3 regions of the Rhizobium sp. FG113 genome follow, and region 1 is predicted to be linked to each of the others. Evidence: predicted binding sites of a transcription regulator. Region 1 holds the regulator's gene; each other region holds the start of a gene.
The links. The regulator LexA, encoded in region 1, represses DNA repair genes until DNA is damaged. The targets are predictions, from matches to a motif close to TGTTCNNNNTGTGTTCNG.
Positions count from the first base shown of each region.

Region 2: the regulator LexA is predicted to act here: its motif matches at 7,873-7,890, upstream of ACODTZ_RS15130 (ribonuclease T2 family protein).
Region 3: the regulator LexA is predicted to act here: its motif matches at 1,637-1,654, upstream of ACODTZ_RS08135 (2'-5' RNA ligase family protein).

Region 1 covers NZ_JBMDKV010000003.1:196,920-207,504, reverse strand. The annotation lists gene eno (phosphopyruvate hydratase) at 1-1,032, opposite strand, end outside; gene kdsA (3-deoxy-8-phosphooctulonate synthase) at 1,187-2,029, opposite strand; gene ACODTZ_RS11230 (VOC family protein) at 2,026-2,910, opposite strand; gene lexA (transcriptional repressor LexA) at 3,110-3,835, shown strand; gene ACODTZ_RS11220 (ComEC/Rec2 family competence protein) at 3,829-6,276, opposite strand; gene gltA (citrate synthase) at 6,571-7,860, shown strand; gene lpxB (lipid-A-disaccharide synthase) at 7,894-9,075, opposite strand; gene ACODTZ_RS11205 (LpxI family protein) at 9,072-9,953, opposite strand; gene lpxA (acyl-ACP--UDP-N-acetylglucosamine O-acyltransferase) at 9,957-10,585, opposite strand, start outside.
Region 2 covers NZ_JBMDKV010000005.1:63,412-73,996, reverse strand. The annotation lists gene ACODTZ_RS15170 (L,D-transpeptidase family protein) at 1-933, opposite strand, end outside; gene ACODTZ_RS15165 (DUF4432 family protein) at 1,176-2,015, shown strand; gene ACODTZ_RS15160 (protein tyrosine phosphatase family protein) at 2,100-2,438, shown strand; gene ACODTZ_RS15155 (RidA family protein) at 2,516-2,857, shown strand; gene ACODTZ_RS15150 (thiamine pyrophosphate-binding protein) at 2,947-4,605, opposite strand; gene caiB (succinate--glutarate CoA-transferase) at 4,602-5,798, opposite strand; gene ACODTZ_RS15140 (DMT family transporter) at 5,817-6,776, opposite strand; gene ACODTZ_RS15135 (alpha/beta hydrolase) at 6,811-7,749, opposite strand; gene ACODTZ_RS15130 (ribonuclease T2 family protein) at 7,904-8,638, shown strand; gene ACODTZ_RS15125 (hypothetical protein) at 8,713-10,521, shown strand.
Region 3 covers NZ_JBMDKV010000002.1:216,551-227,135, forward strand. The annotation lists gene ACODTZ_RS08125 (methylated-DNA--[protein]-cysteine S-methyltransferase) at 1-270, opposite strand, end outside; gene ACODTZ_RS08130 (glycosyltransferase) at 380-1,609, opposite strand; gene ACODTZ_RS08135 (2'-5' RNA ligase family protein) at 1,733-2,350, shown strand; gene ACODTZ_RS08140 (M14 family zinc carboxypeptidase) at 2,395-3,474, shown strand; gene ACODTZ_RS08145 (ArsC family reductase) at 3,489-3,839, shown strand; gene ybaK (Cys-tRNA(Pro) deacylase) at 3,844-4,317, shown strand; gene ACODTZ_RS08155 (Ivy family c-type lysozyme inhibitor) at 4,331-5,137, opposite strand; gene ACODTZ_RS08160 (aminopeptidase) at 5,289-6,542, shown strand; gene ACODTZ_RS08165 (hypothetical protein) at 6,597-6,950, opposite strand; gene xseA (exodeoxyribonuclease VII large subunit) at 7,104-8,708, opposite strand; gene ACODTZ_RS08175 (spike base protein, RCAP_Rcc01079 family) at 8,928-9,191, shown strand; gene ACODTZ_RS08180 (hypothetical protein) at 9,310-9,546, shown strand; gene ACODTZ_RS08185 (hypothetical protein) at 9,570-10,585, opposite strand, start outside.

The DNA of each region.
Region 1 (10,585 bases):
CGTCAGCGAACCGATCTGGTTGACCTTGACGAGGATCGAGTTGGCGACGCCCATCTTGATACCGTCGCGCAGGCGAGCCGAGTTGGTGACGAAGAGATCGTCGCCAACCAGCTGAACCTTCTTGCCGGCCAGATCCGTCAGAGCCTTCCAGCCATCCCAGTCGTCTTCAGCCATGCCGTCTTCGATCGAGATGATCGGGTACTGGGCAGCGAGCTGTGCCAGGTATTCAGCCATTGCGCCCGGCTCCAGCGTGCGGCCTTCGCCTTCGAGAACGTACTTGCCGTCCTTGAAGAATTCGGTCGAGGCGCAGTCGAGGCCGAGATGGATGTCTTCGCCAGGCTTGTAGCCGGCTTTCTCGATCGACTTCATGATGAAGTCGAGGGCTTCAGGAGCGCTCTTCAGGCCCGGTGCGAAGCCGCCTTCGTCGCCGACGTTGGTGTTGTGACCCTGGGCCGCGAGTTCCTTGCGGAGCGTGTGGAAGACTTCCGAGCCCATGCGAACGGCTTCGCGGATGGAATCAGCGCCAACCGGCAGGATCATGAATTCCTGGAAGTCGATCGGGTTGTCGGCATGCGCTCCGCCGTTGATGATGTTCATCATCGGAACCGGCAGCAGGTGAGCGGAAGCGCCACCAACGTAACGGTAGAGCGGCAGGCCGGCAGCTTCGGCGGCAGCCTTGGCGACAGCGAGCGAAACGCCGAGGATGGCGTTGGCGCCGAGGCGCGACTTGTTCGGCGTGCCGTCCAGTTCGATCATGATGTTGTCGATCTGGATCTGGTTTTCAGCGTCGATACCGCCGATGGCGTCGAAGATTTCCGTGTTGGCGGCTTCGACGGCCTTTTCGACACCCTTGCCGAGATAACGCTTGCCACCATCGCGGAGTTCGACGGCTTCATGAGCGCCGGTCGACGCGCCCGATGGAACGGCGGCGCGGCCCATGCTGCCATCTTCGAGATAGACATCGACTTCGACGGTGGGGTTACCACGGCTGTCGAGAATCTCGCGGGCGATAATATCGGTAATAGCGGTCATCGGCTCTTCTCTGCTTGAGGGGTGGATAAATCGTTTGAAATTCGTCTTTAATCGAAGATGCGCAAATTACAATGCCAGTTTGGGGCCGTTTTGCGCATGCTTCGCCGCTTTATTCCTCGTGGCCTAATACACGAACGTGTCAGTCTTTTGAACGTCAGCCCTTGGCGATGGCGTCGAAGGCCAGAAGCTTCTCCAGCAGGCGCGGCATGTCCTTGAGATAGACCATGTTCGGACCATCCGACGGCGCGTTATCGGGATCTTCGTGCGTCTCGACGAACACACCGGCGACACCGACGGCAACAGCGGCACGCGCCAGCGTTTCCACGAATTCGCGCTGGCCGCCACTGGAGCCACCCTGCCCGCCCGGCTGCTGCACCGAGTGGGTCGCATCGAACACGACAGGGGCACCCATGGCTTCCATGATCGGCAGCGAGCGCATGTCGGAGACCAGCGTGTTATAGCCGAAGGAAGCGCCGCGTTCGCACAGCATGATGTTCGGGTTGCCGCTGGCATTCAGCTTGGCCAGCACGTTCTTCATGTCCCAAGGCGCCAGGAACTGGCCCTTCTTGACGTTGATGGCACGGCCGGTCTTTGCGGCGGCGACCAGCAGGTCCGTCTGCCGGCTAAGGAAGGCCGGAATTTGCAGCACGTCGACGACAGTGGCGACTTCGGCGCACTGCTCCTCGGTGTGGATGTCGGTGAGAACGGGGAAACCGTATTCCTTCTTGAGATCGGCGAACACTTCAAGCGCCGTTTCAAGCCCGATGCCGCGCTGGGCCGACAGCGAGGTGCGGTTGGCCTTGTCGAAGGAGGACTTGTAGACAAGGCCGATACCGAGCTTGTCGCAGAGCTCCTTCAGCGTGCCGGCGATCATGAAGGCATGGTCGCGGCTTTCCATCTGACAGGGGCCGGCGATCAGCGACAGCTTGCCGGTGTTGGAAAACACCACACGGCCGGCGCCTTCGCCAACGGCCACTTCGGAATTGGTTTCAGTCATCGTTTCTCCTCGAAGGCGAAGAGCGCGCCCTGGCCGGGTGCTGCCTTCACCAGAATTCGATTGTTCTTGCGTGTATAGGTGATCCCGTTAGCAGCCAAATGCGCCTCTGTCACGGCGAGATCGGCAACGGAAAAGACAATCGCCGCGCCGCGCAGGCCGCGATCGGCCTTGGGCTCGGCGAGATCGTAGTAAGCGTTCAGACCATCCGGCGAAAGGATATTAATGCGGGCGTTGCCGGCATCCAGGCTGACGCCGAATGCCTCCTCGCGGAACGCCTGCGCATCCGACGCCAGCTGCAACAGCGGCGCGAACGCCTTGGGATCGGACGACGAGAGCACGATCGACAGGATACCCAACACACCGTTTGCGTGCTTTTCCAAGGCCTTGCGGTCGCTGGGCAGCGGGTTGACGCGCTGGCAGGCGAAGAGGAAGAAATCGGGTGCGCGCAGATCGGCCGCGAAAGCCAGGCGGAACGCCGCGGTCGCTTCAGAACCATCCGGCATCTTCATCTGCCGGGCGAACTGCAGCATCTCGCCGCCGCTCATGCCATCGTCGATGAAGCGGGTGTGATCGCTATCGGCATCCGGCGTGCCGAAAACGATCGCCGACAGGCCGTCGTCGCCGCAGCGGAAGCGAAAGGCGCGGTCGCGAGCGGTGAAAACGTTGCCGTCACCGATGGCCGCCTCGTATGTCTCCAGGCTGGTGATGCCGAGCGGCTCGATATAGGTTTTGTCGGCGAAGAAGACGCAGGCATTCTCGGTGCCAAAAGGGTGCCGCGCATCGGCGGCGACGGTGAAGCCCAGCTTGCCCAGGCGCTCGCGCGCCATCTCGATGTTGACGACCGGCAGCACCACGTGGTCCAGGGGATGGGGGTCACTCATCGGCAAATCCTCCCGAAATCGGCAGAGATGTGCGCTGGCTTTCGCCACAATGCAAGAGGCCGGCGCGGTTAAATCGAATGAAGTGCAAAATCGCGACGATTCCGAGCCAAGTTTTACGAAAATTTAGGCACTTGCGGAACACATATGGAACATATAGTGTCCGTTCTGGCTTTGTTTCACGACTCTGGGGTTCATTTCGATGCTGACACGCAAGCAACAAGAACTGCTTCTGTTCATTCATGAGCGGATGAAAGAGTCGGGCGTTCCGCCATCCTTCGATGAAATGAAGGATGCACTCGATCTCGCATCAAAATCCGGCATTCACCGGCTGATCACCGCGCTGGAAGAGCGCGGCTTCATTCGCCGGCTGCCGAACCGAGCGCGCGCGCTTGAGGTCATCAAGCTGCCGGAAGCCTATAATCCGAGCCTGCAGCCGCGACGCGGCTTCTCGCCGAGCGTCATTGAAGGCAGCCTCGGCAAGCCGCAGCCGGTGGCCGCAGCCCCTGCCCCGAAGGCCGCGCCGAGCGCCGACAACGGCAACTCAGCGTCCGTTCCCGTCATGGGCCGCATCGCCGCCGGTGTGCCGATCTCGGCGATCCAGAACAACACCCACGACATCACCGTCCCCGCCGACATGCTCGGCTCCGGCGAGCACTACGCGCTCGAGGTCAAGGGCGACTCGATGATCGAAGCCGGCATTTTCGACGGCGACACCGTCATCATCCGCAACGGCAACACCGCCAACCCCGGCGATATCGTTGTGGCGCTTGTCGATGACGAGGAAGCGACGCTGAAGCGCTTCCGCCGCAAGGGCGCCTCGATCGCGCTGGAAGCCGCGAACCCGGCTTACGAAACGCGTATTTTCGGGCCCGACCGCGTCAAGGTTCAGGGCAAGCTCGTCGGGCTTATTCGCCGGTATCACTGAGTGGTGACGTCACTAGTTGGTGACGGATCATCGCTGAAGCTGTCGTTGCGCCAGTCATAGGCGCGATGACGCATCCAGGGACGACCGAGGCTTTCATAAGCGGTTTTGACGACAGGCGCCCCCTGCTCGTCGATGCGGATTTCGACGGCGCCTGATCGCCTGAGGGTTTCGCCGGTCAATAGCATTGCGCCGGAACGGCATGTCGCCTGGCGCAGACGGACAGGCGTGATGACGATATCGGCCACATCGCAGGCGGGACCGAGATAGGCGGCGTTTTCGAGCGTTGCGATGATGTAGCCGCTGTCGAGCGATGTTACGCACCAGGCCGTCTTGAGGCACTGAAAAGCGCTGTCATTTGTGGACGCTGCGGCATCGCGCATCATGGCGCGGGCTTCGCCTTGTTGTTTCAGTGTCAGCCTTGGTCGTGGCTCTCCCCTCTTCGGGATGGGCAAGGCCTCGCCTTCAAGCATGTCAGGCGGCTTGTGTTCTTCGATCGCGAGCGCGCGTTGCCATTGCCCGAAGATGAAGTCGGGCGGGCGTTCGCGGTTGCTGGCGAGACTGTCGCCTGTAACTGCTGCCACGAGGCTTCCGTCCTCGGAGACGACCAGCTCAGGCGCAGATGCCGCAGGCAGCAGAACAACGACGAGCGTTGCAAGCGCGGCCCCCACAGCACCGATCCATCGCAGCCGTGTCCGCATCAGCCCCCAGACTAGGAAGCCGAGCACGGCGATCGCGAAATACCACTGCGGTATCCGCCCGATATCGACACTGCCGCCCCAGCCGGAAACCATCTTGGCGATGTCGATCACCAGATCCAGCCCGAAGCCCGCGACGGTCCATAGTGGCGCGTCCAGACCAAAGGGCGTCGCTAACATCGCGAGCATTCCGAAAGGCATGACGATGAAGGAGATGACGGGCATGGCGAGCAGGTTGGCGGGAAGGCCGTAGCCGCTCAACCTGTGAAAATGCTCGATCGAAAACAGCGCCGTCGAGAAACCGCCGATCATCGAGGTCAGCGCGATGCCGCCGAAGAAGCGAAGCGTGACCATGACCGGCTTTATCGCGGGATGCGTGAGAAGAACGCTTTCGCGAGGCCGCCTCCTGGTCCAGACAGCAAAGCCCGCGACCAGCGCCAGTGTCGCGGCGTAGGACATCTGGAAGCTGGGACCGAGCACCTCCGATGGGGACATCAGTATGATCAGCAGCGCCGAGAGCGCGATGTTGCGCAGGCTGATCGAGGGGCGATCGAACAGCACCGCGACAAGCATGATCGCCATCATGATGAAGGCGCGCTCGGCCGAGACCGCGAAGCCTGAGATCATGTAATAGGCCGTCAACGCCAGAAGCGCGCTGCCGGCGGCGAACTTCTTGGTCGGATAGGCCTGCGCGAAGCCAGGAAACAGTCCAAAGAACAGCCGCAGCCCGACAAAGCAGATGCCGGCTGACAGGGCCATGTTGAGGCCTGATATCGCCACGATATGGGCGAGGCCGGATTGGCGCAGCGCCTCCGTCGTCTCGTTGGAGATGGCACGTCTCTCATCGGTGACCAGCGAGGCGGCGAAGGCGCCGGTATCATCAGGCAGGATGCTGCGGATGCGGTCGCCAATCCGGCTGCGCAGACCGTAGAGCCATTCCACGGCGCGATCGGCGGCAGAGAGATCGGCGATATCGGTCTGCGACGCGATGGTCTGCGGCATGCCGTAGAAGAAGCCGTTGGCGCCGATGCCGTCGAAATAGGCAGAGAAGGCGAAATCGTTGAGTTCGGGGAGCGCAGGTCCTGCCGGCGGCGTGAGGCGCACGCGGCCGGTCAACCAGCCACCGACCCCAACGGGCGCTCCTGCGCGCGCGACCAGCGAGACCTGCTGTGGCGGCCGCTTGAGAGAGGGCTCGTCCGTGCGCGTTACCCTTAAGATATAGCGCCAGCGGCCGTTGTCGTCGCCCTCGCGCCGTTCCACGCGGCCGGTCACAGTCGTCGTCACCGCTGTATCAAGCACGACGGTATCAGCGCGCCAGGTCTCGAGTTGCGCCGCGAACATGCCAAGGACGACTAGCAGGCCTGATATCGCCACACGGCGGGTGGCAACGCGCGCAGCGCCCGCCAGAACGAAGACGAGACCAAACAGCACAGCCCAGGCAAGGAGCCGTGAGGGCGGGATATCGACAGCAAGGCGGAACCAGGCGATGGCGCCAGCGCCGAGGAAGATGGGCGACGCCAGGAAGAAGCGGCCGTGATCGAATTCCGTGCTGAACGCTTGTGCTGCAACGGCTGCCTGGCGGCCGATCCCTCGGCTTGCGCGACTCAGAAAACCCGACGTCGACTGCGTCAACGGCGCGCGCGTCATTATGGCACGGGCATTTTGCCCTGGTACGGCCGGCAAATTGGCAATTTGCGCCGCTTCGGGTGGCATCAAAACGACGTGACTGGCATTCAACTCCGGCATGCAACGACACCCGAAAGCCACCCTGACCTGCAATCAGAATGAGGCCAGCGGAACCGAAACGCAACTATAATCGTTTGAATTCAAACGGGAAATAAAACCATCGAAAATGTCAGGATTATCATTGGCTTCCGCTATGCGGAGACGGCATCTCAGCAGTGCTCAAAAGTTGATACTGCGATGCACAAAATGGCATCACGGTAACTTGGCATTAGGCGCGCGATCATATAGCTATCGCAGACGACGCTTAACCCTATGGCGCTTTTAAGGCGCCAACCGCCAGTTTGGAGGATCAGAATGACGGATCAAAGCGCAACACTAAAACTCGGTGAGAAAACGGTCGACCTGCCGGTCAAGAGCGGCACGATCGGACCTGATGTCATCGATATCGGCGCCCTCTACAAGAACACGGCTTCCTTCACGTACGATCCTGGTTTCACCTCGACCGCATCCTGTGAATCGAAAATCACCTATATCGACGGCGACGAGGGCGTTCTGCTCCATCGCGGTTACCCGATCGAGCAGCTGGCCGAACAGGGCGACTTCCTCGAAGTCTGCTACCTGCTCCTCTACGGCGAACTGCCGACGGCCGCGCAGAAGAAAGACTTCGACTACCGCGTGACGCACCACACAATGGTGCACGAGCAGATGAGCCGCTTCTTCACCGGCTTCCGCCGCGACGCGCATCCGATGGCCGTCATGTGCGGCTGCGTCGGCGCCCTGTCGGCGTTCTACCACGACAGCACCGACATCACCGATCCGCACCAGCGCATGGTCGCTTCGCTGCGCATGATCGCCAAGATGCCGACGATCGCCGCCATGGCCTACAAGTACCATATCGGCCAGCCCTTCGTTTACCCTAAGAACGACCTCGACTACGCGTCCAACTTCCTGCGCATGTGCTTTGCCGTTCCTTGCGAGGAATATGTGGTCAATCCGGTGCTTGCCCGCGCCATGGACCGCATCTTCATCCTGCACGCAGACCACGAGCAGAACGCTTCGACCTCGACCGTTCGTCTCGCCGGCTCCTCGGGCGCAAACCCGTTCGCCTGCATCGCAGCCGGCATTGCCTGCCTCTGGGGCCCTGCCCACGGCGGCGCCAACGAAGCGGCTCTCAACATGCTGCAGGAAATCGGCACGGTTGACCGCATCCCTGAATACATCGCCCGCGCCAAGGACAAGAACGATCCGTTCCGCCTGATGGGCTTTGGCCACCGCGTCTACAAGAACTACGACCCGCGCGCCAAGATCATGCAGAAGACCACGCATGAAGTGCTAGGCGAGCTCGGCATCAAGGACGATCCGTTGCTCGACGTCGCCATGGAACTCGAGCGCATCGCGCTGACCGATCCATACTTCATCGAGAAGAAGCTCTATCCGAACATCGACTTCTATTCGGGTATCACGCTCAAGGCTCTCGGCTTCCCCACGACCATGTTCACCGTTCTGTTCGCTCTCGCGCGCACCGTCGGCTGGATCGCACAGTGGAACGAAATGATCGAGGATCCCCAGCAGCGTATCGGCCGTCCGCGCCAGCTATACATCGGCGAAGCGCAGCGCGACTACGTTCCGGTTTCCAAGCGTTAATCTCGACGCATCGAAGCTTAAAAAGAAACCCGGTCAGTTGTGACCGGGTTTTTTGTTTTTCAGCACATGGAGCACGATTTCCGCGGCGTGGACGCCGGGCGGTTTTTCGGTCTGCATCCGCTCCCAGACGAGATCGTATCCCTCCATCATCGAGCGACGCGGCAAGGTGTCGGATGAGAGCTTCTCGGCCCAGCGGGTGAAACTCGCGCCGCGCACGACTTCGTTGATATATTCGGGCACGACCGCGTAATCGGCGACGAGGTTCGGGATCGCCGCCGTCCAGATCTTGATCTTGCCAGTCATCAGCTTGATGATCCAATCGACCTTATAAGCCGAGACCGTGGGGACGCCTGCAAGCCCCAGTTCCAGGATGACAGTGCCGGATGCGGCCATGGCGGCGTCGGCCTCGGCGAATGCCTTCCACTTGTCGTCCTTGCCCGTCACCACGTCGGGCTTGACCGGCCAATCCTTGATAATCTCGCGCACCATGGCCTCGCGGCGCGGCGCTGTCGGCAGGACAAAGCGCATGCCTTCGTTGCGGGCGGAGAGCTCGGCCACTGCGTCGCCGAAATAGGGCAAGAGCTTCGTGATCTCTGATCCGCGCGAGCCCGGCAGGAGCATGATCGTCTTCGGCTCATGCGCGGGGCGCGGCTTGCTTGCCGCCCTCGCCTTGCGGGTCGCGAGAACATCGACATCAGCGGTCAGGCGATGGCCGACATAGCTTGTCGGCGGACCGCCGAGCTTGCGCATCACCTCGGGCTCGAAGGGCAGCACGGCGAGCACATGATCGATATAGGGCAGCATGCGCTGCGCGCGGTATTCCTTCCACGCCCAGACGCTCGGACAGACGTAGTTCACCACAGGCAGGTCGGGCAGCGCCGTGCGCACGCGCTTGGCGACGCGGTGGGTGAAATCGGGGCTGTCGACGATAACGAGCACATCGGGCTTGGCGGCGATCACGGCCGCCGCCGTCTGGCGGATGCGTTTGACCAGCGTCGGCAGCTTGGCGAGAACCTGGGTGATGCCCATGATCGACAACTCGGAGAAATCGAACAGCGATGTCAGGCCCTGTGCTTGCAGCCCCTCGCCACCGACACCGATGAGCTCGACTGGCCCCGCATATTGCTGCTTCAGCGCGGCGATCAGATCGGCCGCCAGAAGATCACCGGAGACTTCGCCCGCGATGATCGCGACCTTCAATGCACGCTCGCTCATTCAAGCCCCCAGGATGGCAATCCACGATCCAGACCGCAGACGAAGATACCGGCTTCCTTTGCCGCCGATATGACTGCCGGGCGATCCAGGATCAGTGCGCGCCCGGCCTCGATCGCAACACCCGCCAGGCCGGCCTTGCTGGCATTCTCGATTGTCGAGATGCCGATCGACGGCAGATCGGCGCGCAGGTCCTGCTGCGGCTTGCAGAGCTTGACCAAGACACCACGACGGCGCGCCGAGATGCGTCCGGCGGCGCGCAGATCTGCCACACGCTGCAGCATGCTATCAGTTCCCTCGACACCCTCAAGCGCCACGATGCGACCGCCGACAGAGACGGCGCCCTGCCCCACATCCAGGCGGCCGAGCGCGTCGGCTGCCGATCCCGCCTTGGCGATATCCTTGACGTCCTCTGATGATGGCGCAATCGCGCCGAGCGGACCGACGGCGGCCAGAAGATCCGGCGCGATCTCCTGCACGCCGATGACGCGGCGGCCGTTCTTCTCGATCAGTCCTATCACCATGCGCAGCACGGTATCGTCACCGCCAGACAGCAGCGTGCGAATGGTCGATGGAATGCTTGCGAGCGTCTTCAGCGTCGGGCGAACTTCACGCCATTCCGGCCGCCGGCGCACGGCGCCGGACATTACGACGCGCTCGATGCGGTGGCTATCCAGCATGCCGTCGATGGCGGCGAAATCGCCGACGCCGACGATGGCATGCTCGAAGCCTTCCCAGGATCGGTCGGTCTCGTTTTTCAGCGCGATGATGAGAGGGTCTTCGCCGGCGCTCTTGGCGGCTTCCGCGACATAGGACGGCAAAAAGCCGCTGCCGGCGATGATCGCCAGGCGGCCTTTTGCCGTGTCACTTTCTGGAGACAAGGTTTATCCCTTCTGTCCCCGCGTCGGAGAAGAGAGCGCGCGATCGCTTTCGGCGGCAATGAAATCGAGGATCTGGACGACCTGCTCGCAATCGGCGAACTCCTCGCGGATGGCGGCGGCGTTGTCGCGCAGATTGCCTTCGGTCTCGAAGATCGCCTTGTAGGCACGGCGCACGATATGGATCGTCGCGCGGTCGACGCCTGCACGCGTCATGCCGACGACGTTGAGGCCGCCGAGAAGACCGGGATTGCCGTTCAGCATGCCGTAAGGGATGACGTCGTAGCTCACGGCCGACAGACCGCCGACGAAGGCGTGGCGGCCGACGCGGGTGAACTGGTGCACGGCGCAACCGCCGCCGAGGATCACGCGATCCTCGATGACCACGTGGCCGGCAAGCATCACGTTGTTGGACATGATGACGTGGTTGCCGACGCGGCAATCATGGGCGATGTGCGAGTTGGCGAGAAACAGATTGTTGTTGCCGACGATGGTCTTGCCGCCGAAATCGGCGGTACCGGTGTTGATCGTCACACCTTCGCGCATCGTGCAATTGTCGCCGACCGTCAAGGTCGTGTCTTCGCCGCCATGATGGACGCTCTGCGGATCGCCGCCGATGACAGCCATCGGGAAGA
Region 2 (10,585 bases), on a different contig from region 1:
ACCTGGATTGACCACCTTGATGATGGTGCCGGGGACGGTGAAGTCGGCGCCTGCGTTCAATTCCTTCAGGAAGCCTTCGTCCATGTGGAAGCGTTCAGCGAGCGCCTCGGTTACCGAGGTGAAGGCAAGCGAGGTCATCTGCGACTTGTGCGCATAATCCTCGGGGATCTCGGCGACATAAGGGCCAGCCGCGTCTGCGGGTGTGATGGTGTAGCTGACGACAGGCAGGCCGCCGGACATGCGCAGCTGCTCGAGGATCGCGTCGGTATTGTTCGGATCGAGCGTCTCGCCGGTCATCTGCTCATAGGCGTAGACCGCCTTGGTGACGTTGGCGCCCATGTGGCCATCGATGGCGCCGGGCGAAACGCCAGCGCGGTCGAGGAAGACCTGCAGGGCGACGATCTCGGATTTCGACTTGTTCTTCAGCGTGATGACGGGATCGGCCGGACGGGTCGGCTGGGTGACCTGCGGCTGCTGCTGGTCAGGATCGATCGATGCGTAGTCGCCATCGTTCTGCGGGTAGGGCTGATCCAGCTGCTGGCGGTCGATCGATGCCTCGCGCGGGATGGCGCCCGTGACCGCGCCGCGCTCTGAATAGCGCGTGTCGCCGTACTGGTCTTCACTGTAATAGGGATCGTTGTTGTAGGCATCGCGGCCGTAGACCTGGCGCGAGGGCGGCGGCGGATAGTAGCCGCGCGAACGCGCTTCGGTGGCGATGATGTTGCCGTAGCCGTCGACCAGCACGCGGTTGCCGGCGCGATCGCGCGTGTAGCCGCTGCCTTGAGGCATGTAATCGAGAATCTCGCCGTTCGGCGTGACGAAGACGACGCTGCCCTGGCGGCGATATTGTTGCGCGGACGCATCGTGAACCGCAGCCGACATGGCCAGCACGATAACGGTCCCAGATAATGCCGATTTCAGAAAGCGATTCACGTCTTCGTATCCTTCAGTGACTTGGCGACACACACCCGCGAATTTTGACGCTAGTGTGGAATTTATGAAATCGTGCTGAACAAAAAATGAAAAAACCAATAAATTTCCCTTTACTCATAAACATTTGAGAGGGCCAGCTGGTTCCAATCAAAATCTCGTTGGCGGTGGCGACACCTTGGATTGACGAAACAGCGGGTGCCGCCTAACCCTACGGAAGTTCATTTTGAGGGGGAGACGGGATCATGATGGAATTCGCCGCAGCGACCGGGCCGAAGCTGATGCTGGACGAGACGTCGCTGATGGATATCTGCGGCTGCGTGGTCGAGGGCATCGATATCGCGCCGAAGGAAGCCGTTCCCGATGACGGAGATGCGCGCATCTCGCATTCGGTTCAGGGGTTCCTGTTTACCTGCGGCCCTGACCACATCCGCCATCGCGAACCGATCCCCGGCCGGTCCGACGGAAAGGTGTTTCCGCTGCACGGCTCGGCCGCCGGCCATGCCGCCAAGGTGGTCTGGACGAAGTTCGAAAACGGCAATGCCGAATGCCGCGCCGATATCGATATCGTGATCGTCGAAGGGCTGCCTGCCCGGATCGAGCGCCACTGGTTCATCGACGGCACGACCGGCGAGGCGCATCTGAAGGACAAGGTGATCAACACCAGCGACAAGACCGTGCCGACGTTCCTGATGTATCATATGAATATCGGCGGCAAATGGTTCGACGAGAGCACGCGGCTCGAAGGCGCGATGCTTGAGGGTGGCGGCTTCCCCTGGCGCTTCGGCAAGGATGGCGGCGATATCTTCTGCGTGGAAGCGCCGGCGACACGCGATGGCCTGGCGGAAGTGCGTCTCGGGCCGATGGCCGCAATATCAGGCAAGACGCTGCGGGTGCGGGTGAAGGTCGATACGCTGCCGCATCTGCAGGTCTGGCGCAACCAGACGGCGCCTGCCGATGTGCTCGGCATCGAGCCGGTCTCGCATCGCTGGGTGCCGCGCGCGGAGCTTCAGGAAGCCGGCGAATTCAACATGCTCAAGCCCGGCGAAAGCCGCGAGTATGGGCTCAGCTTTGCTTTCGTCTAAGTGGCGGTTTTCACAGTGATCCGCGGTTGACGGCATTGATCGGGCGGCGTAGTCATTCAGCCCATAATTTCAGGAGTATTTGCGATGGACATCCGCCAGATCGACGACGAATATTCGGTTTCCGGCCAGATCACGGTCGATGAGCTCGACGAGATCAAGGCCATGGGCTTCAAGTCCATCGTCTGCCATCGTCCGGACCAGGAAAGCATGGACCAGACCCCGTTCGCCGATATCGCCGCGCGGGCCAAGGAGCTCGGTCTCGAGATCGCCCACGTTCCCGTCGGCCCCATGGGCGTGACGGAAGAGGCTGTCGCCGGCATGGTCGACGCGCTCGACGAATTCCCGCGCCCGATGCTCGGCTACTGCCGCTCCGGCGCCCGCTCTACGGCGATCTACCAGAAGACCCATCACATCCGCACCTGATCCAAGGCGCGGGCTGTAAAGTCCGGCGCTGCGCTTGAGGTGCGGCGCCTCTTTCATATCATGACAAGGAGAATACCATGAGCATCAAGCGTATCGACGCCGGCGCCCGCATGAGCGGCGCGGTCATCCACGGCAACACCGTTTACCTCGCCGGCCAGGTTGGCGAAGGCGCAACCGTGACCGACCAGTGCAAGGACGCGCTCGGCGAAGTCGATCGCCTGCTGGCCGCTGCCGGCTCCGACAAGTCGAAGATCCTGCAGACGCTGATCTACCTCTCCGACATCTCGGACTTCGCTGAAATGAACGCTGCCTGGGAAGCCTGGGTCGACCCGGCCAACACGCCGGCCCGCGCCACCAGCGAAGCCAAGCTGGCCGCTCCGAAGTACAAGGTCGAGTTCATCGTCACGGCTGCGATCTAAGATCGTTTCCATTGCGGTTTGAGAGCCGGTGAGCATGTGAACTGCCCCGGACGCTGGATCTTTCCAGCGTCCGGGGACAGCTCACGGTCTCACCGGCTTTTTGTTTGCGCGATTTCTGAGAGCGTGCGCGTCGGCGTGATCGCCTCGGGATCGAGTTTGATATCGATGATAGCGGGCAGGCCGCTTTCGCGGGCGCGCTGGAAGGCGGGCGCGAAGTCCTCGGTCTTTTCCACCGTCTCGCCATGGCCGCCATAGGCGCGGGCAAGGGCCGCGAAATCGGGGTTGGTGAGGCCGGTGCCGCTGACCCGGCCGGGATATTCGCGCTCCTGATGCATGCGGATCGTGCCGTACATGCCGTTGTTGATCAGAAGCGTGATGAACGGCAGCTTGTAGCGGATGGCGGTGGCGAATTCCTGGCCATGCATGAGAAAGCAGCCGTCTCCGGCAAAGCAGATCACCTCGCGATCCGGAAACAGCGCCTTGGCGGCCACGGCTGAGGGGACGCTGTAGCCCATGGAGCCCGAGGTCGGGGCCGCCTGGGTGTTGAACTGGCGGAAGCGGTGGTAGCGATGCTGCCAGGTTGCGTAGTTGCCGGCGCCGTTGGTGAAGATGGCATCGGGCCGCGTGTTCTCTTCGATCCACGCCATGATCGGGCCCATGTGGACGTCGCCCGGTCCCGTTTGCGGCGGTGTCGACCAGGCGAGATAGGATTGATGCATGCGCTCGGTGCGGTCCGCCCATCGCGCTTGCGTGGGTGCTTCGAGATCGGCAAGTGCTGCGACGAAGTCCTGCGGGCTGGCTGATATGGCGAGATCCGGGCGATAGACACGGCCGAGCTCGGACGGGTCTGGATGGATGTGGACGAGCTGCTGCTGCGGGTAGGGGATATCGATCAGCGTATAGCCCGAGGATGGCATTTCGGACATGCGGCAGCCGAGCAGGATCAGCAGATCGCTTTCCTTGATCTCCCGCGCCAGCTCGGGATTGATGCCGACGCCGATATCGCCGGCATAGCCGGGGTGCAGATGATCGAACAGCATCTGGCGGCGGAAGGAGCAGCCGACCGGGAGACTGAAGCGTTCGGCGAAGGTCTTGAAGTCGGCCACCGCATCGGCATCCCAGCGCGAGCCGCCGAGGATCACCATGGGGCGCTCGGCCTTCAGCAGACGCAGATAGAAGTCGTCGACCTGGCTGCGGCCGGGATGGGCTTCGACGCGCGAGTAGCGCCTGGCGCGGGGCGCCTCGACCGTGTCGCGCAGCATGTCCTCGGGTAGTGACAGGACGACGGGGCCGGGCCGGCCGGAGGTGGCAAGCGCGAAGGCGCGGGTGACGAATTCGGGAATGCGGGCCGCGTCGTCGATCTCGCCGACCCACTTGGCGTATTCAGTGAGCGCGCGGCGAAACTCGACTTCCTGGAAAGCTTCGCGCTCGCGGGCATCGCGCTGGACCTGGCCGATGAAGAGGATCATCGGGATCGAATCCTGCCGTGATATATGCAGGCCAGCCGTCGCGTTGGTGGCGCCGGGGCCGCGGGTGACCATGCAGATGCCGGGTTCGCCGGTGAGCCGGCCCCAGGTGTCGGCCATCATCGCGGCACCACCCTCCTGGCGGCAGACGATGACCTCGATGTCGCTGTCATGGAGCGCGTCGAGGACGGCGAGGAAACTCTCGCCGGGAACGCAGGAGAGGCGTTTCACCCCATTTGCCTTCAATGCCTCGACGATCAGTTCTCCGCCTGTCCGTTTCATTTGTTCCCCTCCCATTGGATGAGTTCCGCGAGCACCTCCTCCTGGTGCTCTCCCAGTCTCGGACTGGGCCTTTCATAGCTGAGCGGCGTCCGCGAGAGGACGACCGGCGTCCTCACGCCGGGAATGACGGTGCCGGCGCTATCCTCGAGATCGATGCGCAGGCCGCGCGCGACAATCTGCGGATCGTTGAACATGTCCTCGATGGTGTTGATCGCGCCTGACGGGACCGCGTTCGCCTCGCAGGCTGAGAGAAGATCGGACTTCGCCCATTTCAGCGTTTCGGTCGAGACCAGCCGCCGGACTTCGTCGCGATTGGCGACGCGGGCCTTGTTGGTGGCGAAGCGTTCGTCGTCGGCGATGCCAGGAAGATCAAGAATGGCGCAGAGGCGGCGGAACTGGCCGTCATTACCGATGGCGAGGATGAGGTAGCCGTCGGCGGTCGGGACGACCTCGTAGGGCGAGATGTTGGGATGGGCATTGCCGAGGCGCGTCGGCGGGCGGCCGGATATGAGGTAGTTCATGTTCTGGTTGGCAAGCACGGCCGACTGCACATCGAGCAGCGCCATGTCGACCAGCTGGCCTTCGCCCGTCTTCAGCGCGTGGATGAGGGCCGCCTCGATCGCCGAGACCGCGTAGATGCCGGTGAAGATATCGGCGATGGCAACGCCCGCCTTCATCGGCTGTCCATCGGGCTCGCCTGTTATCGACATGAAGCCCGACATGCCCTGGACGATGTAGTCGTAGCCGGCGAGGCTGGCGTAAGGGCCCGTCTGGCCAAAGCCGGTTATCGAGCAATAGACGAGCTTGGGATTGATCTGGCGCAGGCTCTCGTAGTCGAGCCCGTATTTGACGAGGCCGCCGAGCTTGAAGTTCTCGATGACGACATCGGCGGTGGCGACCAGCCGGCGGACCAGCGCCTGGCCTTCCTCGCTGCGGAGATCCGCTGTGATCGAGCGCTTGCCGCGATTGGCGGCGTGGTAATAGGCGGCCGAGAGGTTCTCTCCATCGGCACCCTCGACGAAGGGGGGACCCCAGTGTCTGGTATCATCCCCGCCATCCGGGTTTTCGACCTTGATGACATCGGCGCCGAGATCGGCCAGCATCTGGCCGGCCCAGGGGCCAGCAAGAACGCGCGCGAGTTCGATGACACGAATGCCTGCGAGCGGCGCTCTGTTAGGCTGGGTCTGCGTCATGTTCCTCCCACGATCAGATCAGGGTGCCCGCGTCTCCTCAGATGTATCGGATACGGGCTTGGATGCAAAGCGGCGCTCGCGCCAGATGATGTAGAAGCCGGAGCCCATGATGATGGATATGCCGAGCCATTTCAGCGCATCCGGGAAGTCGCCGAAGACCAGCCAGGCGAAGGCCGTGGCCGAGACGATCTCGAAATATTGCAGCGGGGCCAGCGTCGAGGCCGGCGCCGAGCGGTAGGCATAGACGCCGAAGATGCCGGCGATCGCGGCTGTGACGCCGACGCCGAGAAGATAGAGCCAGGCGCGGGTGTCGGGGATGACGGGGTCGAGGATATCGGAGCCGCTGCCATGGCCGAGATAGAGCAGGACGGTGCAGATGAGCAGGCCCCAGAGGCTCATGTGGAACTGCATGACCCATGGGTCTTCGCGCTGCGCCAGCGCCCGGTTCATCATCGCGGAGATGGCGATGCAGACCGCGCAGACGACGGGCAGAAGCGCGACATAGCCGACTTCCTGGAAGCTCGGCTGAATGATGAGGATCGCGCCGAAAAAGCCGACGCCGCAGGCCGTATATCTGCGCCAGCCGATCTTTTCCTTGAGGAAGATGCTGCTCAGGATCGTCAGGATGATCGGCTCGACGAAGAAGATGGCGATGGCATCGGCGACCGCCATGTATTTCAGCGCGGTGACGAAGGAGATCATCGAGACGGTGATGATGGCGCCGCGGATGGCGTGGAAGAAGCTCTGCTTCCAGGTGATGTCGGTGAGGTTTCCGCGCCAGAGCACGATGGGCAGCATGCAGAGCGCCTGCACGCCGAAGCGCGCCGCGGTGATCTGGGCGGAGGGGACCGTGCTGATCGCAAGCTTGGAGAAGATGTCGATGATGGGCGACAGCAGCACCGAGACGAACATCAGGATCAGCCCCATCATCACTTCCGATGGGGTGTTGCTGGTGCCGGGTGCCGCGTTGCTGCTCATGACGGAATTCTCTGATTAGGGTAGGGGACCGGGATCAGCCGTTCACGGGCCGAGCGGTTGCCTGATCGCACCAATCGGCGAATGCCGATATGGCCGCGTCGGCGCCGATCTCGTTCAAGGTCTCGTGGCGCATGTCCTGATATATCTCAGTGCTAATACGGGAGAAGCCATGCGTTTTCAAATGGTTTGAGAGCCAGAGGATGGCTTTTCCATTCTCCGTCGCCGGATCCTGGCCGCCGCCGACCAGATGGATCGGCGTCTCGGTCGGCAGGCGGGCGAGATGTTCTTTCTGCGGCGCGCGGAAGGTGAGTTCGAAGACGTCGAGCCAGAGCGAGACGGAGGCACCGAAGCCGCAGAGCGGATCGGCCACATACTTGTCGACCTCTTCGGGATCGCGCGACAACCAGTCGAAATCCGTGCGGCGGTTGGCGACCGATTTCGCCCAGGTGCCGAAGGTGAGCTTCGGCAACAGGTCGCTCGGGACGTCGGAGCCTTTCAGGGCGCGCTCGATCAAGAGGATCGCCTGCGCGGCGCGGCCGGCGAGGCCGGGATTGAAGTTCGAGTTCCAAACGGCGACGGCATCGAATTTTCGCGGGTAGGTGACGGCTGCGTTGAGCGCGATCAGCCCGCCCATGGAGTGGCCGAAGAGGATGATCGGCAGGCCCGGATGCTCGGTCGCCGCTTCGTCGCGGATCGCCTCGATATCGCCGATGACAAGGTTCGCGCCATTACGCCTTGCGAAGCGACCGATCGGCGCGTCCGGTGCGGTGGTCTCGCCATGGCCGCGATGGTCGTGGGCGTAGACGTGATAGCCGCGCGCGGCCATCGCTTCCGCGAAGCGCTGGTAGCGTTTCGAGTGCTCGGCCAATCCGTGGCTGATCAACAGAATGCCGCGCTCGGCACCTTCGGGCTGCTGATAGTGATAGGCCAGTGAAGCGCCTGTATGATCGAGGCGCCGGGTTTCTGAAAACATGATTTCCTCCGTGGCGGGAGAAGACCAGAACATCCGCCAAATGCAACAGCCGGAGCGGGTTGTGCCGGAGATTTTCGCTTGCCTCGTTTTGCCGCTTGCCTGTCGAAGCGCCGCATGCTTTGATGTTCATGAATTGTTCCTTGTGGGGATGGGTATGGGCAATCTCGGTTTTCGCGTCATCGCATTGTTCTTGCTGTCGATCATGGCCGGCTCCGCTTTTGCGCAGGAGGGCGGCGGGCGCACGCGCTTCATTCTCGCGGCCAGCTGGCAACCGGCCTTCTGCCAGACCAACCAGCGCAAGGCCGAATGCGCCAGCCAAGGCAGCGACCGCTACGACGCCAAGAACTTCTCGCTGCACGGGCTCTGGCCGATGCGCAAGGATTACTGCGGTGTTTCCGACGCGGATCGCTCCGCCGACAAGGATGGCGACTGGAGGGATCTGCCGGAGGTGAAACTCTCGGCCGAGACGAAGGCATCGCTCGACAAGGTGATGCCCGGCACGCAATCGGCGCTCGAGCGGCATGAATGGATCAAGCACGGCACCTGCACCGGCATGAGCGCCGACGCCTATTTCGGCGATGCCGTGCGGCTGATCGAGGACCTGAACGGATCCGCCGTGCAGGAACTGTTCGCCGCCAATATCGGCAAGTCACTATCAGGAGACGCGATCAAGGCGGCATTCGACAAGAGCTTCGGCCCCGGCGCCGGCGACCGGGTGAAGATGAGCTGCCGCCGCGCCGGCAACAGCCGCGTCATCAGCGAACTGACGATCGGTCTTTCAGCGGATGCGAGGGATGGGAAGGGCAAGGATCTCGGCGATCTCATCCAGGGAGCGGGCCGGACATCCTTTGGCTGCAACGAGGGGATCGTCGACGCTGCGGGATTTTGAGGTCGTAGGATAATCTCAATTTTTGACGTCTATCGTCTCGGGCTGGTGGTGACCAATAGCATGAGTGGCGACTGATGTCCGAGATGGTGGCATGTGAAAGCGATCAGACTGCTGCAGGCGAGATGCCGTTATGGCGCATGTTCCTGATCGTTTACGCGACCGCCCTGGCAATGGTGCTGTTCGATCTCGTTGATGGGATAAGGTTCGTCAGCGATATCGACGATCAGTTGCGCGAACTCCAGATCCGGCACCTGCTGTCCCCGCAGGGGCATTGGTTCGATCTGTCGCTTCCCTTCATCTCGATGCCGACGACTTACGTGTCGCCCTGGTCACGGCTGGTCGATCTCCCTTATGTCGCAATCGCCTGGTTGCTGCAGCCTTTCATGCCGACCGCGCAGGCGCTCTCCGTTGCCTTCCAGGTCTGGCCGCCGATATTGCTCTCGCTCTGCTGCCTGCTGGTCGCAACGACCGCACGGCGCCTGCTTGCGGGGTTTTCGCTGACGGAAACGACGCTCACGCTGTCGTTGATGCTCGCCACCGTTCTCATGAGCATGGGCGTGCTGGAGTTCACGCCGGGACGCATTGATCACCATAACGTCCAGATCGTCGCTCTCATGATGATCACCGCGGGGCTGGTGCGATGGGATCGGGCAGGGGGGCTGATGATCGGTGCCGGTGCTGCGATCTCGACGGTGATCGGGCTTGAGTGTCTTCCGCTCGTCGTGATCGCCTATGCCGGGCTCGTTGTCTGCTACATCGGAAATGTCGCCGGGGTGCGCACCGTCCTTGTCGCCGCATCCGTCTCGATGGTGATCGTCACGCTTATGTCCGCCATGGCGTTCCTCGGCCCCGCCGCTGCCGTTTCGACGCAATGCGACGCCTTCTCCGCCCCTTACATTTTCCTGCTGTCGGCATTTTCCGTCGTTCTCGGTGCGGGCGTGGCGATCCAGAGTGATCGCGCGGGGCCTTTCATGCGGCTCGTTGGCCTGGCAATTCCGGCCGTTGCCGTCCTGATCGTGGCCGCCTACCTCTTTCCATCCTGCATTTCTGGGCCTTACGGCATCATAGACCCGGTGTCGCGGGAGCTGTGGTTCGACCGGGTATGGCAGGAAAAAAGCATCCGGTATTTCTACGAGAACGGTCAATATGATCTGTTGCTCCTCCTGGCATTGACGGCTGCCGTCGGCGCCTATGTCGGTCCGCTGGTGTGGTTCAAAATGCGGGAGCGGTCGTTTGGACCAGCAATCGCCTATCTCATGGCGTTGGGCGCCCTCGTTCTCACCTTATTCGTGACGCGCAACATTCGCTTTCCGATCGCGCTAATGCCGGTGTTCCTTCCCGTCGTCATCGCGACGATGACGATGAAATCACAGGCGTTCGACAAAATGTACCGGTTTTCCGCGGTTGCCGCTGCTGCGGTTGCGGCCGCGCTTTGTGTCTTCTTCGTGCTGGTGCCGTCGGTTCAGCATAAATTCGACGAGGTCGACTATATGGTGGCGAGCGAGTGCGAGCGGCAGGATTTCTCCGTGCTTCAAACCGTCCCGCCGGGCCGTGTCGCCGCGCCGCAAGGGATCGCCATGCCTCTGATCCTGGCGGCGCCATCGGGCTTTTCGGTCGCCGCCATGCCGTTCCATCGTGCATCTCCCGGAATGAAGCGGATCTTCCAGGCGTTCATGACCTCGGACCCGCAGCTGCGCCGCGAAGCGCTGGCGCCTTTCGACTATGTCGCCGTCTGCCGCTTTCCCCTCGAAGCCGATCCGAAGCAGGCGCCGCTTTATGCCGCATTGGCGCGTGGGGATGGCTGGCCGGGGTTGGAGCGGGTCAATCCGCCCACACGCAGCGATTTCCAGCTTTTCCGGATCGATCATGCCGCGCTGCGGTAGAGCGGGCTGATTTTCAGCCTCAAACTGCGGGTGATCTGCGACAAAGCGGTTGGATTTTGCCGCT
Region 3 (10,585 bases), on a different contig from region 1:
ATCGTCCTGGCCGGCGAGATCGAGCGCGAGATCGGAGAAGTCGATCGGCTCACCGGCGAAGTAGCGTTGTACGGCGGCGATGGCTTCCGCAATGTCAGGCGTCGGCGTTGCCGGCTCGGCATCGGGGACGCGGCGGAGCAGCAGGCGTTCGGTTCCATCAGCGCTTGATGTCGGCAGCTGGAAGCGGGTGATGCCGATGGCGTTCCATGCGATGCCGCAGAAACCGCCCGCGGTTTCGAAGATGGCGTAATGCTGAGCTTGTTGGGCCATGGGTCTCGCCTCCCGATACTGAAGCTGCGGCCGTATGATCGGCCTCACCCGAAAATCGTACCTGACGGCTACGAATTCAACCCGTTTCTTGCGCGTCGGGAATTTGCGATCAGCCGCGTGCCTGGCGGGGGGCGGCCTCGTCTTGCGCAGGCTTGGCCAGATCCGGGCGCAGCTTGGCGAAGACGGCGTCGAAGCCGGCGGCGATCTTTGGCGGCTCGTAGCGACGTGCTGCCTCAAGGGCTGCGCGCGACAGCGCGGGGATGGCCTCGGGCTTGGCCGCCATGGAGGCGATCTCGGCGGCGAGCGCCTTGTCGTCGCCGGGATCGAAGAGATAGCCGTCTTTGCCGGGATCGATCGATTCAGGAATGCCGCCGGAGCGGGCGCCGATGACGGGGACGCCTTGCGCGAAAGCCTCGATCACCACGCGGCCGAAGGGCTCGCGAAAGAGCGAGGGGACGACGAGAACGTCGATCTGAGGGAAGAAATCCTCGGGCTTGGTCCAGCCGAGGAACTTCGTATTCTCGCCCGGAAACTTCTGCGGCAGCGACTTCGAATAATCGCTCTTGGCGCTGCCGGCGATGACGAAGCGGACATTGTGGTCGTTGACGAGCCTATGGGCGGCGCGGGCGAGCGTATCGAGGCCCTTCACCGGATCATGCACGCCGATGAAGCCGAAGCGCATCGGCCCTTCCGGCGGCTTGCGCGGCTCGCTGCGGGCAATCGGCGGAACGGCGCCGGGGACGCGGTGGGTGCTGGCATTGGGGAAATAATCATGCTCGGTGTGGCGGCCGATGATGAAATCGGTCTCGCCGATCACGGCATCGACATAGCGCGAGAAGAATTTCTTGCCGTAGGAGGAGACTTGGCAGGAGGAGCAGGCGCGCACGCAATTGTCGTCGCCGCGCCGCATGCTGGCCTTCCAGCAGAGCAGAAAGGCGCTGCGAAGGATATGGCAAACCGGCACGCCTGAGCGCTTGGCGGCCGCCCAGGTGGCGACGTTGATGTTTTCGATGCTGTCGGTCACCACGATATCCGGCTTGAACCGGCGGATTTCGCGGCGCATGACGAGATAAGCGCGCGGATTGAAATTCTCCAGCGCGTGCCAGATCAGCTTCTTCCAGCCTGGCCGGGGAAGCCGGTAATTCCAGTCGATATTGAGCGTCTTCAGGCGGTGCACGGGCACGCCGTCATAGACCTCGTGCTTGTCCTCGCCCGAGACGTTGACGACTTCCAGCTCGTGGCCTGCCGCGATCAAGAGCTTGGCGACCATCATCGCCGAAATCGGGCCGCCGCCATCGATAAAGGGCGGAAAGGCCGCGCAGGCCATCAGGATACGCATCTACAGTCTCCCGGCATCGATCTTAAATGTTCTTCTTTTGTTCTTGATTTCCTCAATTCACCTGATACCATCCCTGCGTTCCCTGGATAGACAGAGGCGGGGCGGATGCTCCGGTGGTTGGTCATGCACGAACAGAACACGCAATCGTCCTTCGATTTCGCAAGCCGCACGATGCACCCGAAATCGTCAAGATTTGGCAAAGAAACCCTGTTTTTCGCGATCCTGCCGGATCCCGACGCGCGCCAGGCCTGCCTGGAGATACAGGCGCGCCTGCAGAGGGAGCATGACGGGCTTCTCTCACCGATGGCGCCCGAGCGGCTGCACGTCTCGCTCTATGGCGTTGCGAGCGCCGAGAAGATCAAGGACGAGATGATCTTCGCGGCTTGCCAGGCAGCATCTGAAGTCGATGCCTGCCGTTTCGATCTCAGCTTCGATCATGTCGCAACATTCAGGACGGCGTCGCGCAACGCCATCGTGCTCTCGGGCAATGGCGGTCGGGAACTTCTGCGACAGTTGCATATCCAGATCGGTATCGAGATGCATGCGATCGGCTGCGACCCGCATGTGAAAGCCGATTTCCAGCCGCATGCGACGCTGTTTTACGCCGACGAGACGGTGGCAAAGACCGCGCTTGCGACGCCTGTTGTCATGCCCGCGCGGGAGTTCGTGCTTCTGCACAAACGGCCGGGTGAGCCGAACTACGAGCATGTGGAAAGCTGGCCGCTCAGCGAACGCGGCTGACACCTTGCCTCATGTATCGGAACGCGCTTAAAGCTGCTGCAGCAATGACAGCAGCAGCGGAGACGAAAATGGATAGGTCCGAGATCATCATTTCAGGCGATACGGCGGGAATGGAGTGGCGGCTGCCGGTGCTGCGCTTCAAGGGTAGCGACCCGAAGGCGCCGAAGATCTATATCCAGGCGGCGCTGCATGCCAACGAGCTGCCGGGCACGGCGCTGGTGCATTTCCTCTGCGAGAAACTGCGCATGGCCGAAAGCGCCGGCGAAATCCTGAGCGACATCACAATTGTTCCGCATGCCAACCCAATTGGCGCGGCGCAATCGCATTTTGGCGAGCTGCAGGGCCGGTTCGATCTTGGGACGCGCACCAATTTCAACCGCGAGTTCCCGCTGATCTCGGTCAACGATCGCGACGGCCTGGTGGCCGAGCTCGACCGCTACAATGCCGTCGACCGGTTGAAGCGGCAGCTGATGCATATGGCGCTGGAAGCGGACCTGGTGATCGACCTGCATTGCGACGATGAATCGCTGCAATATGCCTATATCGACGAGGCCTTCTGGCCGGAGGCGGCCGATCTTGCCGCAGCGCTCGACATGGAGGCGGTGCTCTTGTCGGATGGCGAAAGCTCGGCCTTTGAAGAGGCGATCGGCTATGCCTGGAAGCACGAAACGCAAGAGAAGAAGACGCGGCTGCCCGGCAAGCTATCGGTCACCGTCGAGCTTCGCGGCATGCGCGACGTCTATCCTGAGATGGCAAAGAAGGATGCCGAGGGGCTGTTCAACTTCCTCGCTGCACGCGGCGCCATCGCTCATCAGGTTACGCTTGCGCCCTTCACCGGCCCTGCCGTGCCGCTCGACAATATCGAGATGATCCGCGCGCCTGAGGCCGGCACCGTGCTCTTCCATCGCAATATCGGCGAGGAGATCAAGGAAGGCGAGCTGCTGGCGACCATCCTCACCCGGCCCGGCATGGCCGATGGCGCGATCGAAGTGCGTGCGCCGCAGGCGGGTCTGATCGTCACCCGCACCTCGTCGCGTCTGGTGCGCCGCCGCGCCGACCTGATGAAGATCGCCTGCGGGGCGGCCAGCAAGGTTGTGCGCAAGCCGGGCGCTCTTGAGAATTGATTGGGAAGAACCGAATGACCGTCACCATCTATGGCATCAAGAACTGCGACACGATGAAGAAGGCCCGCACCTGGCTGGAAGAGCACGACGTCGCCTATGATTTTCACGACTACAAGGCTTCAGGCATCGACCGGGCGCATCTGGAAAAGTGGACGCAGGAAGCCGGCTGGGAAACGGTGCTCAACCGCGCCGGCACGACCTTCCGCAAACTGCCGGATGATGCCCGCGAAAACCTCGACCGCGAGAAGGCGATCGCGCTGATGCTGGAGCAGCCGTCGATGATCAAGCGGCCTGTTGTCGAGGCTGACGGCAAGCTTCTGGTCGGCTTCAAGCCGGAGATCTATGGCGGGTTCTTCAAGGGCTGATCAAATGTCGAAGACGACGCGGGCAACGCAGGTTCTGGAGAAGGCGAAGGTTGCTTTCACCGTCCACACCTATGAGTACGATCCAAACGCCGAGCGCATCGGGCTGCAGGCGGCCGAAGCGATCGGCGAGGAGCCGCACCGCGTGTTGAAGACGCTGATGGCCGAGGTGGACGGCAAAGCGGTCTGCGTCGTCGTCCCCTCCGATCGCGAGGTCAGCATGAAAAAGCTCGCCGCTGCCTTCAAGGGCAAGTCGGCCAACATGATGAAGCCGGCGGATGCCGAGCGCCTGACCGGCTATCACGTGGGCGGCATCAGCCCCTTCGGCCAGAAGAAACTCGTGCCGACGGCGATCGAGGAAGCAGCGATGGGCGAAGCGCTCGTCTACATGAATGGCGGGCAGCGCGGATTGCAGGTGCGGCTTGATCCGAAGGATGCGCTCGCAGTGTTGAAGGCAACGGCCGCGGCGCTGGTGGCGTGAGCGAGTTCCGGCCTCAACCCTTCCATTTGGCGGCCCAGTCCTTCAGCGCCGCCCGCGCCTTGTCCGGCCACTGCTTGACCGGCGGGCGAACGATGATCTTCTTGTTGAACGGCTTCCAGGCCAGATAGACGGCGCGGCTGTCGATATCAGCGACGAGGATCGCCTCCTCTTCCGTACACATATGCGGCGTGCAGGCCATGCCGGTAAAGACACTGCCATCGAAACTGCCGCTGCCGACGCCGGTGATGCTGCGCTCATACTGTTCCTTGTCGGCACCCAGAAGAGCGTAGATTTCCTTTGCCACCGCCGCGTTGGAGAAGAGCTCCGCCGGATGCGCCGCCTTGTGATCGCGCAGCGCGTCCCAGCCCTTTGCGGCATTGGGCGTGAAGGCGACGTCGGCCAATGGCTTGAAGCCGTCGGGCGCAGTCCAGGACCATTGCACGCCGGCGCGGCCGGGGATCGGCTGCGAGGAAAACAGCAGGTGATCCCCCTTGTTTTCGACTTCCAGCCCGACGTAATCGTCCGGCTGCCCGTCGAGACGCGGAACGGCGCCCGGTGAGAAGGACAGCACGAAGCGATCGCCCGGGCAGGCATTGCCGCCATTGGACGAGGAGCCGATGGCAACCGGGACGTTGCCGACAACCGCCATTTCCTCGATCATCAGATAGGCATTGGCCAGCAGCTTGCGGCCGTCAACCGCCAGCGCAAGCTCGTCATCCTGCTTCACGATCTCGACCTTGTGGCCGAACATGGTCATGCCGAGTTCGCCAGCGACTGCCGCTGCCGGCAGGGAGAGCCCTGCCGCGGCCAGTATCCCCATCAGCTGTCTCATCCGCTCCCCACTTGCCCGATGTCCCCTTAGGACATCTGAATATGCACGGTTGAAATTGGCAAGGGCCGCAAGCTTCAATTTCGCCGCAAAGGGGTCTAAGTCTGATGGCCTGTCCGTTCGTTTCAGAAGGTGATCGATCATGAACTACATGCCGCAGGGCGATAACGCCGTGGACCCCATCAAGCTCGACAAGCTCGCCGAAGTCGCCGTCAAGGTCGGGCTGCAGCTTCAGAGCGGCCAGGATCTCGTGATCACCGCGCCCGTCGTGGCGCTGCCGCTGGTGCGGCAGATCACCAAGCACGCCTATATGGCGGGTGCCGGCCTGGTCAGTGCCTTTTATTCCGACGAGGAATCGACGTTGGCGCGCTATCAATATGCCAATGATGCGAGCTTCGACCGGGCGTCCAGCTGGCTCTACGAGGGCATGGCGAAGGCCTATGCGAACGGGGCGGCGCGGCTTGCGGTTGCCGGCGACAATCCGATGATGCTCTCCGAGCAGGACCCCGCCAAGGTCGGCCGCGCCAACCGGGCGATGTCGACGGCCTACAAGCCGGCGCTCGAGAAGATCTCCAATTTCGACATCAACTGGAACATCGTCTCCTATCCGAACCCGGCCTGGGCAAAGCTGGTGTTCCCCAACGATCCCGAGCCGATCGCGGTCGCCAAGCTCGCCAAGGCGATCTTCGCCGCCTCGCGCGTCGATGTCGAAGACCCGATCGCGGCCTGGGCGGAGCACAACGCCAATCTCAGGAAGCGTTCCAGCTGGCTGAATGGCGAGCGGTTCTCTGCATTGCATTTCACCGGCCCGGGCACGGACCTGACCGTCGGGCTGGCCGATGGCCACGAGTGGCACGGCGGCGCCTCGACCGCCAAGAACGGCATTACCTGCAACCCGAATATCCCCACCGAAGAAGTGTTCACGACGCCGCATGCCCTGCGTGTCGAGGGGTATGTGTCGAGCACCAAGCCGCTGTCGCACCAGGGCACGCTGATCGACAATATTCGCGTGAAATTCGAGGGCGGCCGGATCGTCGAGGCGAAGGCGTCGCGCGGTGAAGAGGTGCTAAACAAGGTGCTCGATACGGACGAGGGCGCGCGCCGGCTCGGCGAAGTGGCGCTGGTGCCGCATTCATCGCCGATCTCGGCCAGCGGCATCCTGTTCTACAACACGCTGTTCGACGAAAACGCCTCGTGCCACATCGCGCTCGGCCAGTGCTATTCCAAGTGCTTCCTCGATGGCGCCAGCCTCAGCCAGGATCAGATCAAGGCGCAGGGCGGCAATTCCAGCCTGATCCACATCGACTGGATGATCGGCTCCGACAAGGTCGATATCGACGGCATCAGGGCCGATGGCTCGAAGGTGCCCGTCATGCGGCAGGGCGAGTGGGCGTAACGGTCCAAGCCACTTCACGCATAGCGGCCGGGTTTGCCCGGCCGGAATTCCGGGTCAGCGGTAATAGATCACGTGTCCGCCGTTCAGCGCCCGCTGCACCTGGATGACATTCTTCAGCGCGATGCCGCGATCGGCGATCGCCTGCATCAGATGCCTGTCGGCGCTGACGGTCGCCTGCGCTTCGCGGATGCCTGATGGCATGGGGTGGCGCAGCGATAGCGGCAGCGATTGCTCGCGCTGTGAGAGCGAGGTGATGCGGATGGCGGTGACGCTGTCGTTATAGGCCTTGCCGAAAATGAACTCGGACACTTTCGACTGGCCCGCCAGCGCCGGCGCGGCAGGCAATGCGCCGGAGAGCGCGCCGGCAAGGGCGCCGACCATCAGAAGAGCGGGCAACATTCTTTTCAAGGTATTTCTCCAGGTCGCATCATGAAGCGGCTGAAATCGCCGCGCCTTTGCTTCCACATAGGCGCTTTGCCGCATTTTTTAAACGCCCGGCCGAGGGCGTCGCGACCAATATTTGGTGATCGACGCGTAAGAACGTGCCCTATGTCGGCAAGATCAAAACAGGCTGCCCTGCTTCGGCGGCGCTGCGGGATCGGCTGCCTTCGGCTCCGAGGCTTTGCTACCGCGCTTTCTGGCGCCGGCTGGCGGCTCGCCGCCCTCGGTGGTGATCGCGCCGATGCGGCCATCGGAGAATTCGATCGAGATGCCTGAGCCCGCCGACAACATCGCTGCCTCGGAAACCGGCCGGTTGTCCTCGTCGCGAATGACGGCATAGCCGCGCTTCAAGACGTTCTTGTAGGAGAGCGATTGCAGCATGCGCTCCTGCGCAGATAGCTCGCCGCGCGCCCGCACCAGCTGGTGGCGCACCGCCGTGTCGGCGCTGCGCGAGAGATTGGCGAGGCGGTCGCGCATGCGCGATGTCTGGCTCTTCAGCCGCGATGGCAGCGAGGCGAGTGCCGCGTCGGCGCGGCCGATGCGCGATTTCGAGCGGTCGATCAGCCGCTCGACGGTGCGTTCCGCCCGCGTCATGCGCTCGTTAAGCATCTGGCGGCGCTCGGCGATCCGGTTGGACAACATGTCGGGGCGCAGATGCGCCGCCGTGCGCTCGAAGCTGCGGCGCTTGTTCAAGGTGTTGAGCTCGAGGCCACGGCCAAGGCCTGATGCGGCCTCGTCGAAGCGGCGGCGCGGCAAAGCCAGAAGCTGGTCGAGCGAGGGCAGTGCCCGCATCAGTGCCCGCACCTGCTGCCGGCGCTGGTCCATCTGCCTCAGCGTGCTGCCCTGCAGCCGGGCCGCAAGCCCCGAGAGCTGCGCCTCCAGCTCCGCCTTGACCGGCACCGCCATTTCGGCGGCCCCCGTCGGCGTCGGGGCGCGAACGTCGGCGGCGTAGTCGATCAGCGTCCAGTCGGTCTCGTGGCCGACGGCCGAGATCAGCGGGATGCGGCTTTCGGCGGCGGCGCGCACCACGATCTCGTCGTTGAAGCTCCAGAGATCCTCGAGGCTGCCGCCGCCGCGCGCGACGATCAGCACGTCTGGACGCGGCGTTGGCCCATCGGGCGCGAAACTGTTGAAGCCGCGAATGGCGTTCGCCACCTCCTCGCCCGAGCCCTCGCCCTGCACCTTCACTGGCCAGACGACGACATGCACGGGGAAGCGATCGGAGATGCGATGCAGGATATCGCGGATGACGGCGCCTGTCGGCGAGGTCACGACGCCGATGACGCGGGGCATGAAGGGCAGTGGCCGCTTGCGGGCGGGATCGAACAGTCCCTCGGCGCCAAGCTTGCGCTTGCGCTCCTCGATCAACGCCATCAGCGCGCCGGCGCCCGCCGGCTCCAGCGTCTCGATGACGATCTGATACTTGGAAGAGCCCGGGAAGGTGGTGATCTTGCCTGTTGCGATCACTTCCATCCCCTCTTCGGGGCGGACTTTAAGTCGCGAAAAGCTCGTCTTCCAGACCACGGCATCGATGCGGGCGCGGTCGTCCTTCAGCGAAAAATAGGCGTGTCCAGACGAGTGTGGGCCGCGATAGCCGGAGATCTCGCCGCGCACGCGCACCTGATCGAAGGCCGTCTCGACGGTCCGCTTGATCGAACCCGACAGTTCCGACACCGAATATTCGGTGAGATTGCTCGGCGAATCATTGTCGAAGAAGCTGCTCATAAGGCTGTTCTAGCCGAAGAAGAGCGCAAAGGCAGCCCCGTGCGCGGGGAGGTTTTTCGTTCGCTGGCGCTGTTCGATGCTGCATCTCAACGAAAACAATCGCGCTGTTTCAATAGCTTGATGGATCGGCAAGACAACACGACGTCTCAAGCCAGCGCGCGATTTTCCCCGTTTTGCATGGTGGCACCATGATTGCGGAAGAAAACCAAGGAGCTTCCCATGTCCGATCGCTTTGCATCTCACACACCCTCGCTCACTGGCCCCGCCAGCACCGGCTTTCCGATCACGCCCGACGACACGCTGGCGCTGCCCGAGACCACGCGCGCGCTCTATGTCGGCGGTGGCGGCACTCTCGCGGTGGAGATGGCATCAGGCGCATTGTTGACCTTCGAGGGCGTGGCTGACGGCGTGCTTTTGCCGCTGCGCGTGTCGCGCGTGCGCGCATCGGGCACCACGGCGAGCGGTCTCATCGGCCTCGTTTGAATATCCGGCGCGCCGCTTGTTTCTGGCTCATGAAATATATGGAACCGCGAATATTGCCGGTGCGTTAATTGTTCGTCAAAGCCAGCGGACGTATAGTGAGGTGATTCGGGAGACCCTGATGATTGCTCTGACCGCAACAGCAATTGGCATCGCAACAGCGCCGATGCGCAACATCTTTTCCATGATTCTCGTGGGCTTGCTCATCTGCGGAAGCTATATCTGTGCGGCGCTTTTCGGGCCGACCTCGATCATCGATCTCGCCGTCGCCATCCTCTTCTACAATATCAGCCTGCTCGCCTGCCTCGTCGGTCTGCACCTGATCGGGCGCGCCCGCAAGAGAGCGCGCCTCGTCTGATATCCCTCACGATCCGACGATAATCACGATCCGCTGGGCACGTAGCGGAAGAACTGCACCGGCGAACCCTCCTGCTTCGGCAGCGGCTGCAGGTAGGACGGGATATTGCCCTTTTCCAGCTGTGCGTAGAGACCATCCGGCTTCATCTTGGCGATCTCGCGGGTCTGCGCGAAATCGGGGCAGAAGGCGAGCGTCGTCACGCCGGTGCCGCGAATGAAGGCTTCCGCATCCGCGGGTGTCGCGAGGCCGATATGCAGTTCAGTGAGCATGCCGCCCTGGTTGCGGTGGTACGGCGCGGAGAGGATGCGGTTTTGCGTGAAGCGCAGAATATGAACGCCCATGTCCGAGGGTGCGGAGACGAGGCCGGGCGGTATCGACGCCAGCGGCGCGACCACCTCGGGCGAGGCGCAGGTGAGCTTCTCCTTGGCCTCGGCCAATTCGGCCTGGGTGTTGTCGAGACGCGAGCCGATGAAGCCGCCGACCAGCCCCCAGACCGAGGCAACGCTCAGGAGTACGGTCAGGATATAGCTCAGCGCGGCGGCGCCATTTTCGCGATCGGCGTTGGAGACGCGGCGTATGTCGATGATCAGCAGCGCCAGAGGAAAGACGGCGAGCTGGTTGGCGAAGGTCGAGCCGCGAACCTGGACGAGCGAGATCCCGAAGCTGATGCCGAGCAGGCAGAGCAGAATGAGATGGATGCGGACGCGATCGGCATGGAAAAGCCGGAAGACGCAGACGGCGATGCCGAACAGGCCCGTCGCGTAGAAGAAGCCGAGCGTATAGGGATCCTGCCGCATTGCGCCGAAGATCGACTGCGCTTCCTGGACATTGTTGAGCCAGAGATCGATCAGCATCGGGTCGAGATCGGCAAGCGGATTGCGCAGGCATTGCGGCGCGATGATCAGCGCCGAGGCGAGCACGCCGGCTCCCACGCCCGCAAGGACCACGAAGCGCAAGCCGCGCCCGAGGCCGCTGGCAAAAGCGGCGGCAAACAGGAGCAGGCCGCCACCGATGGCAGCCAGGCTATAATAGCCGAGCG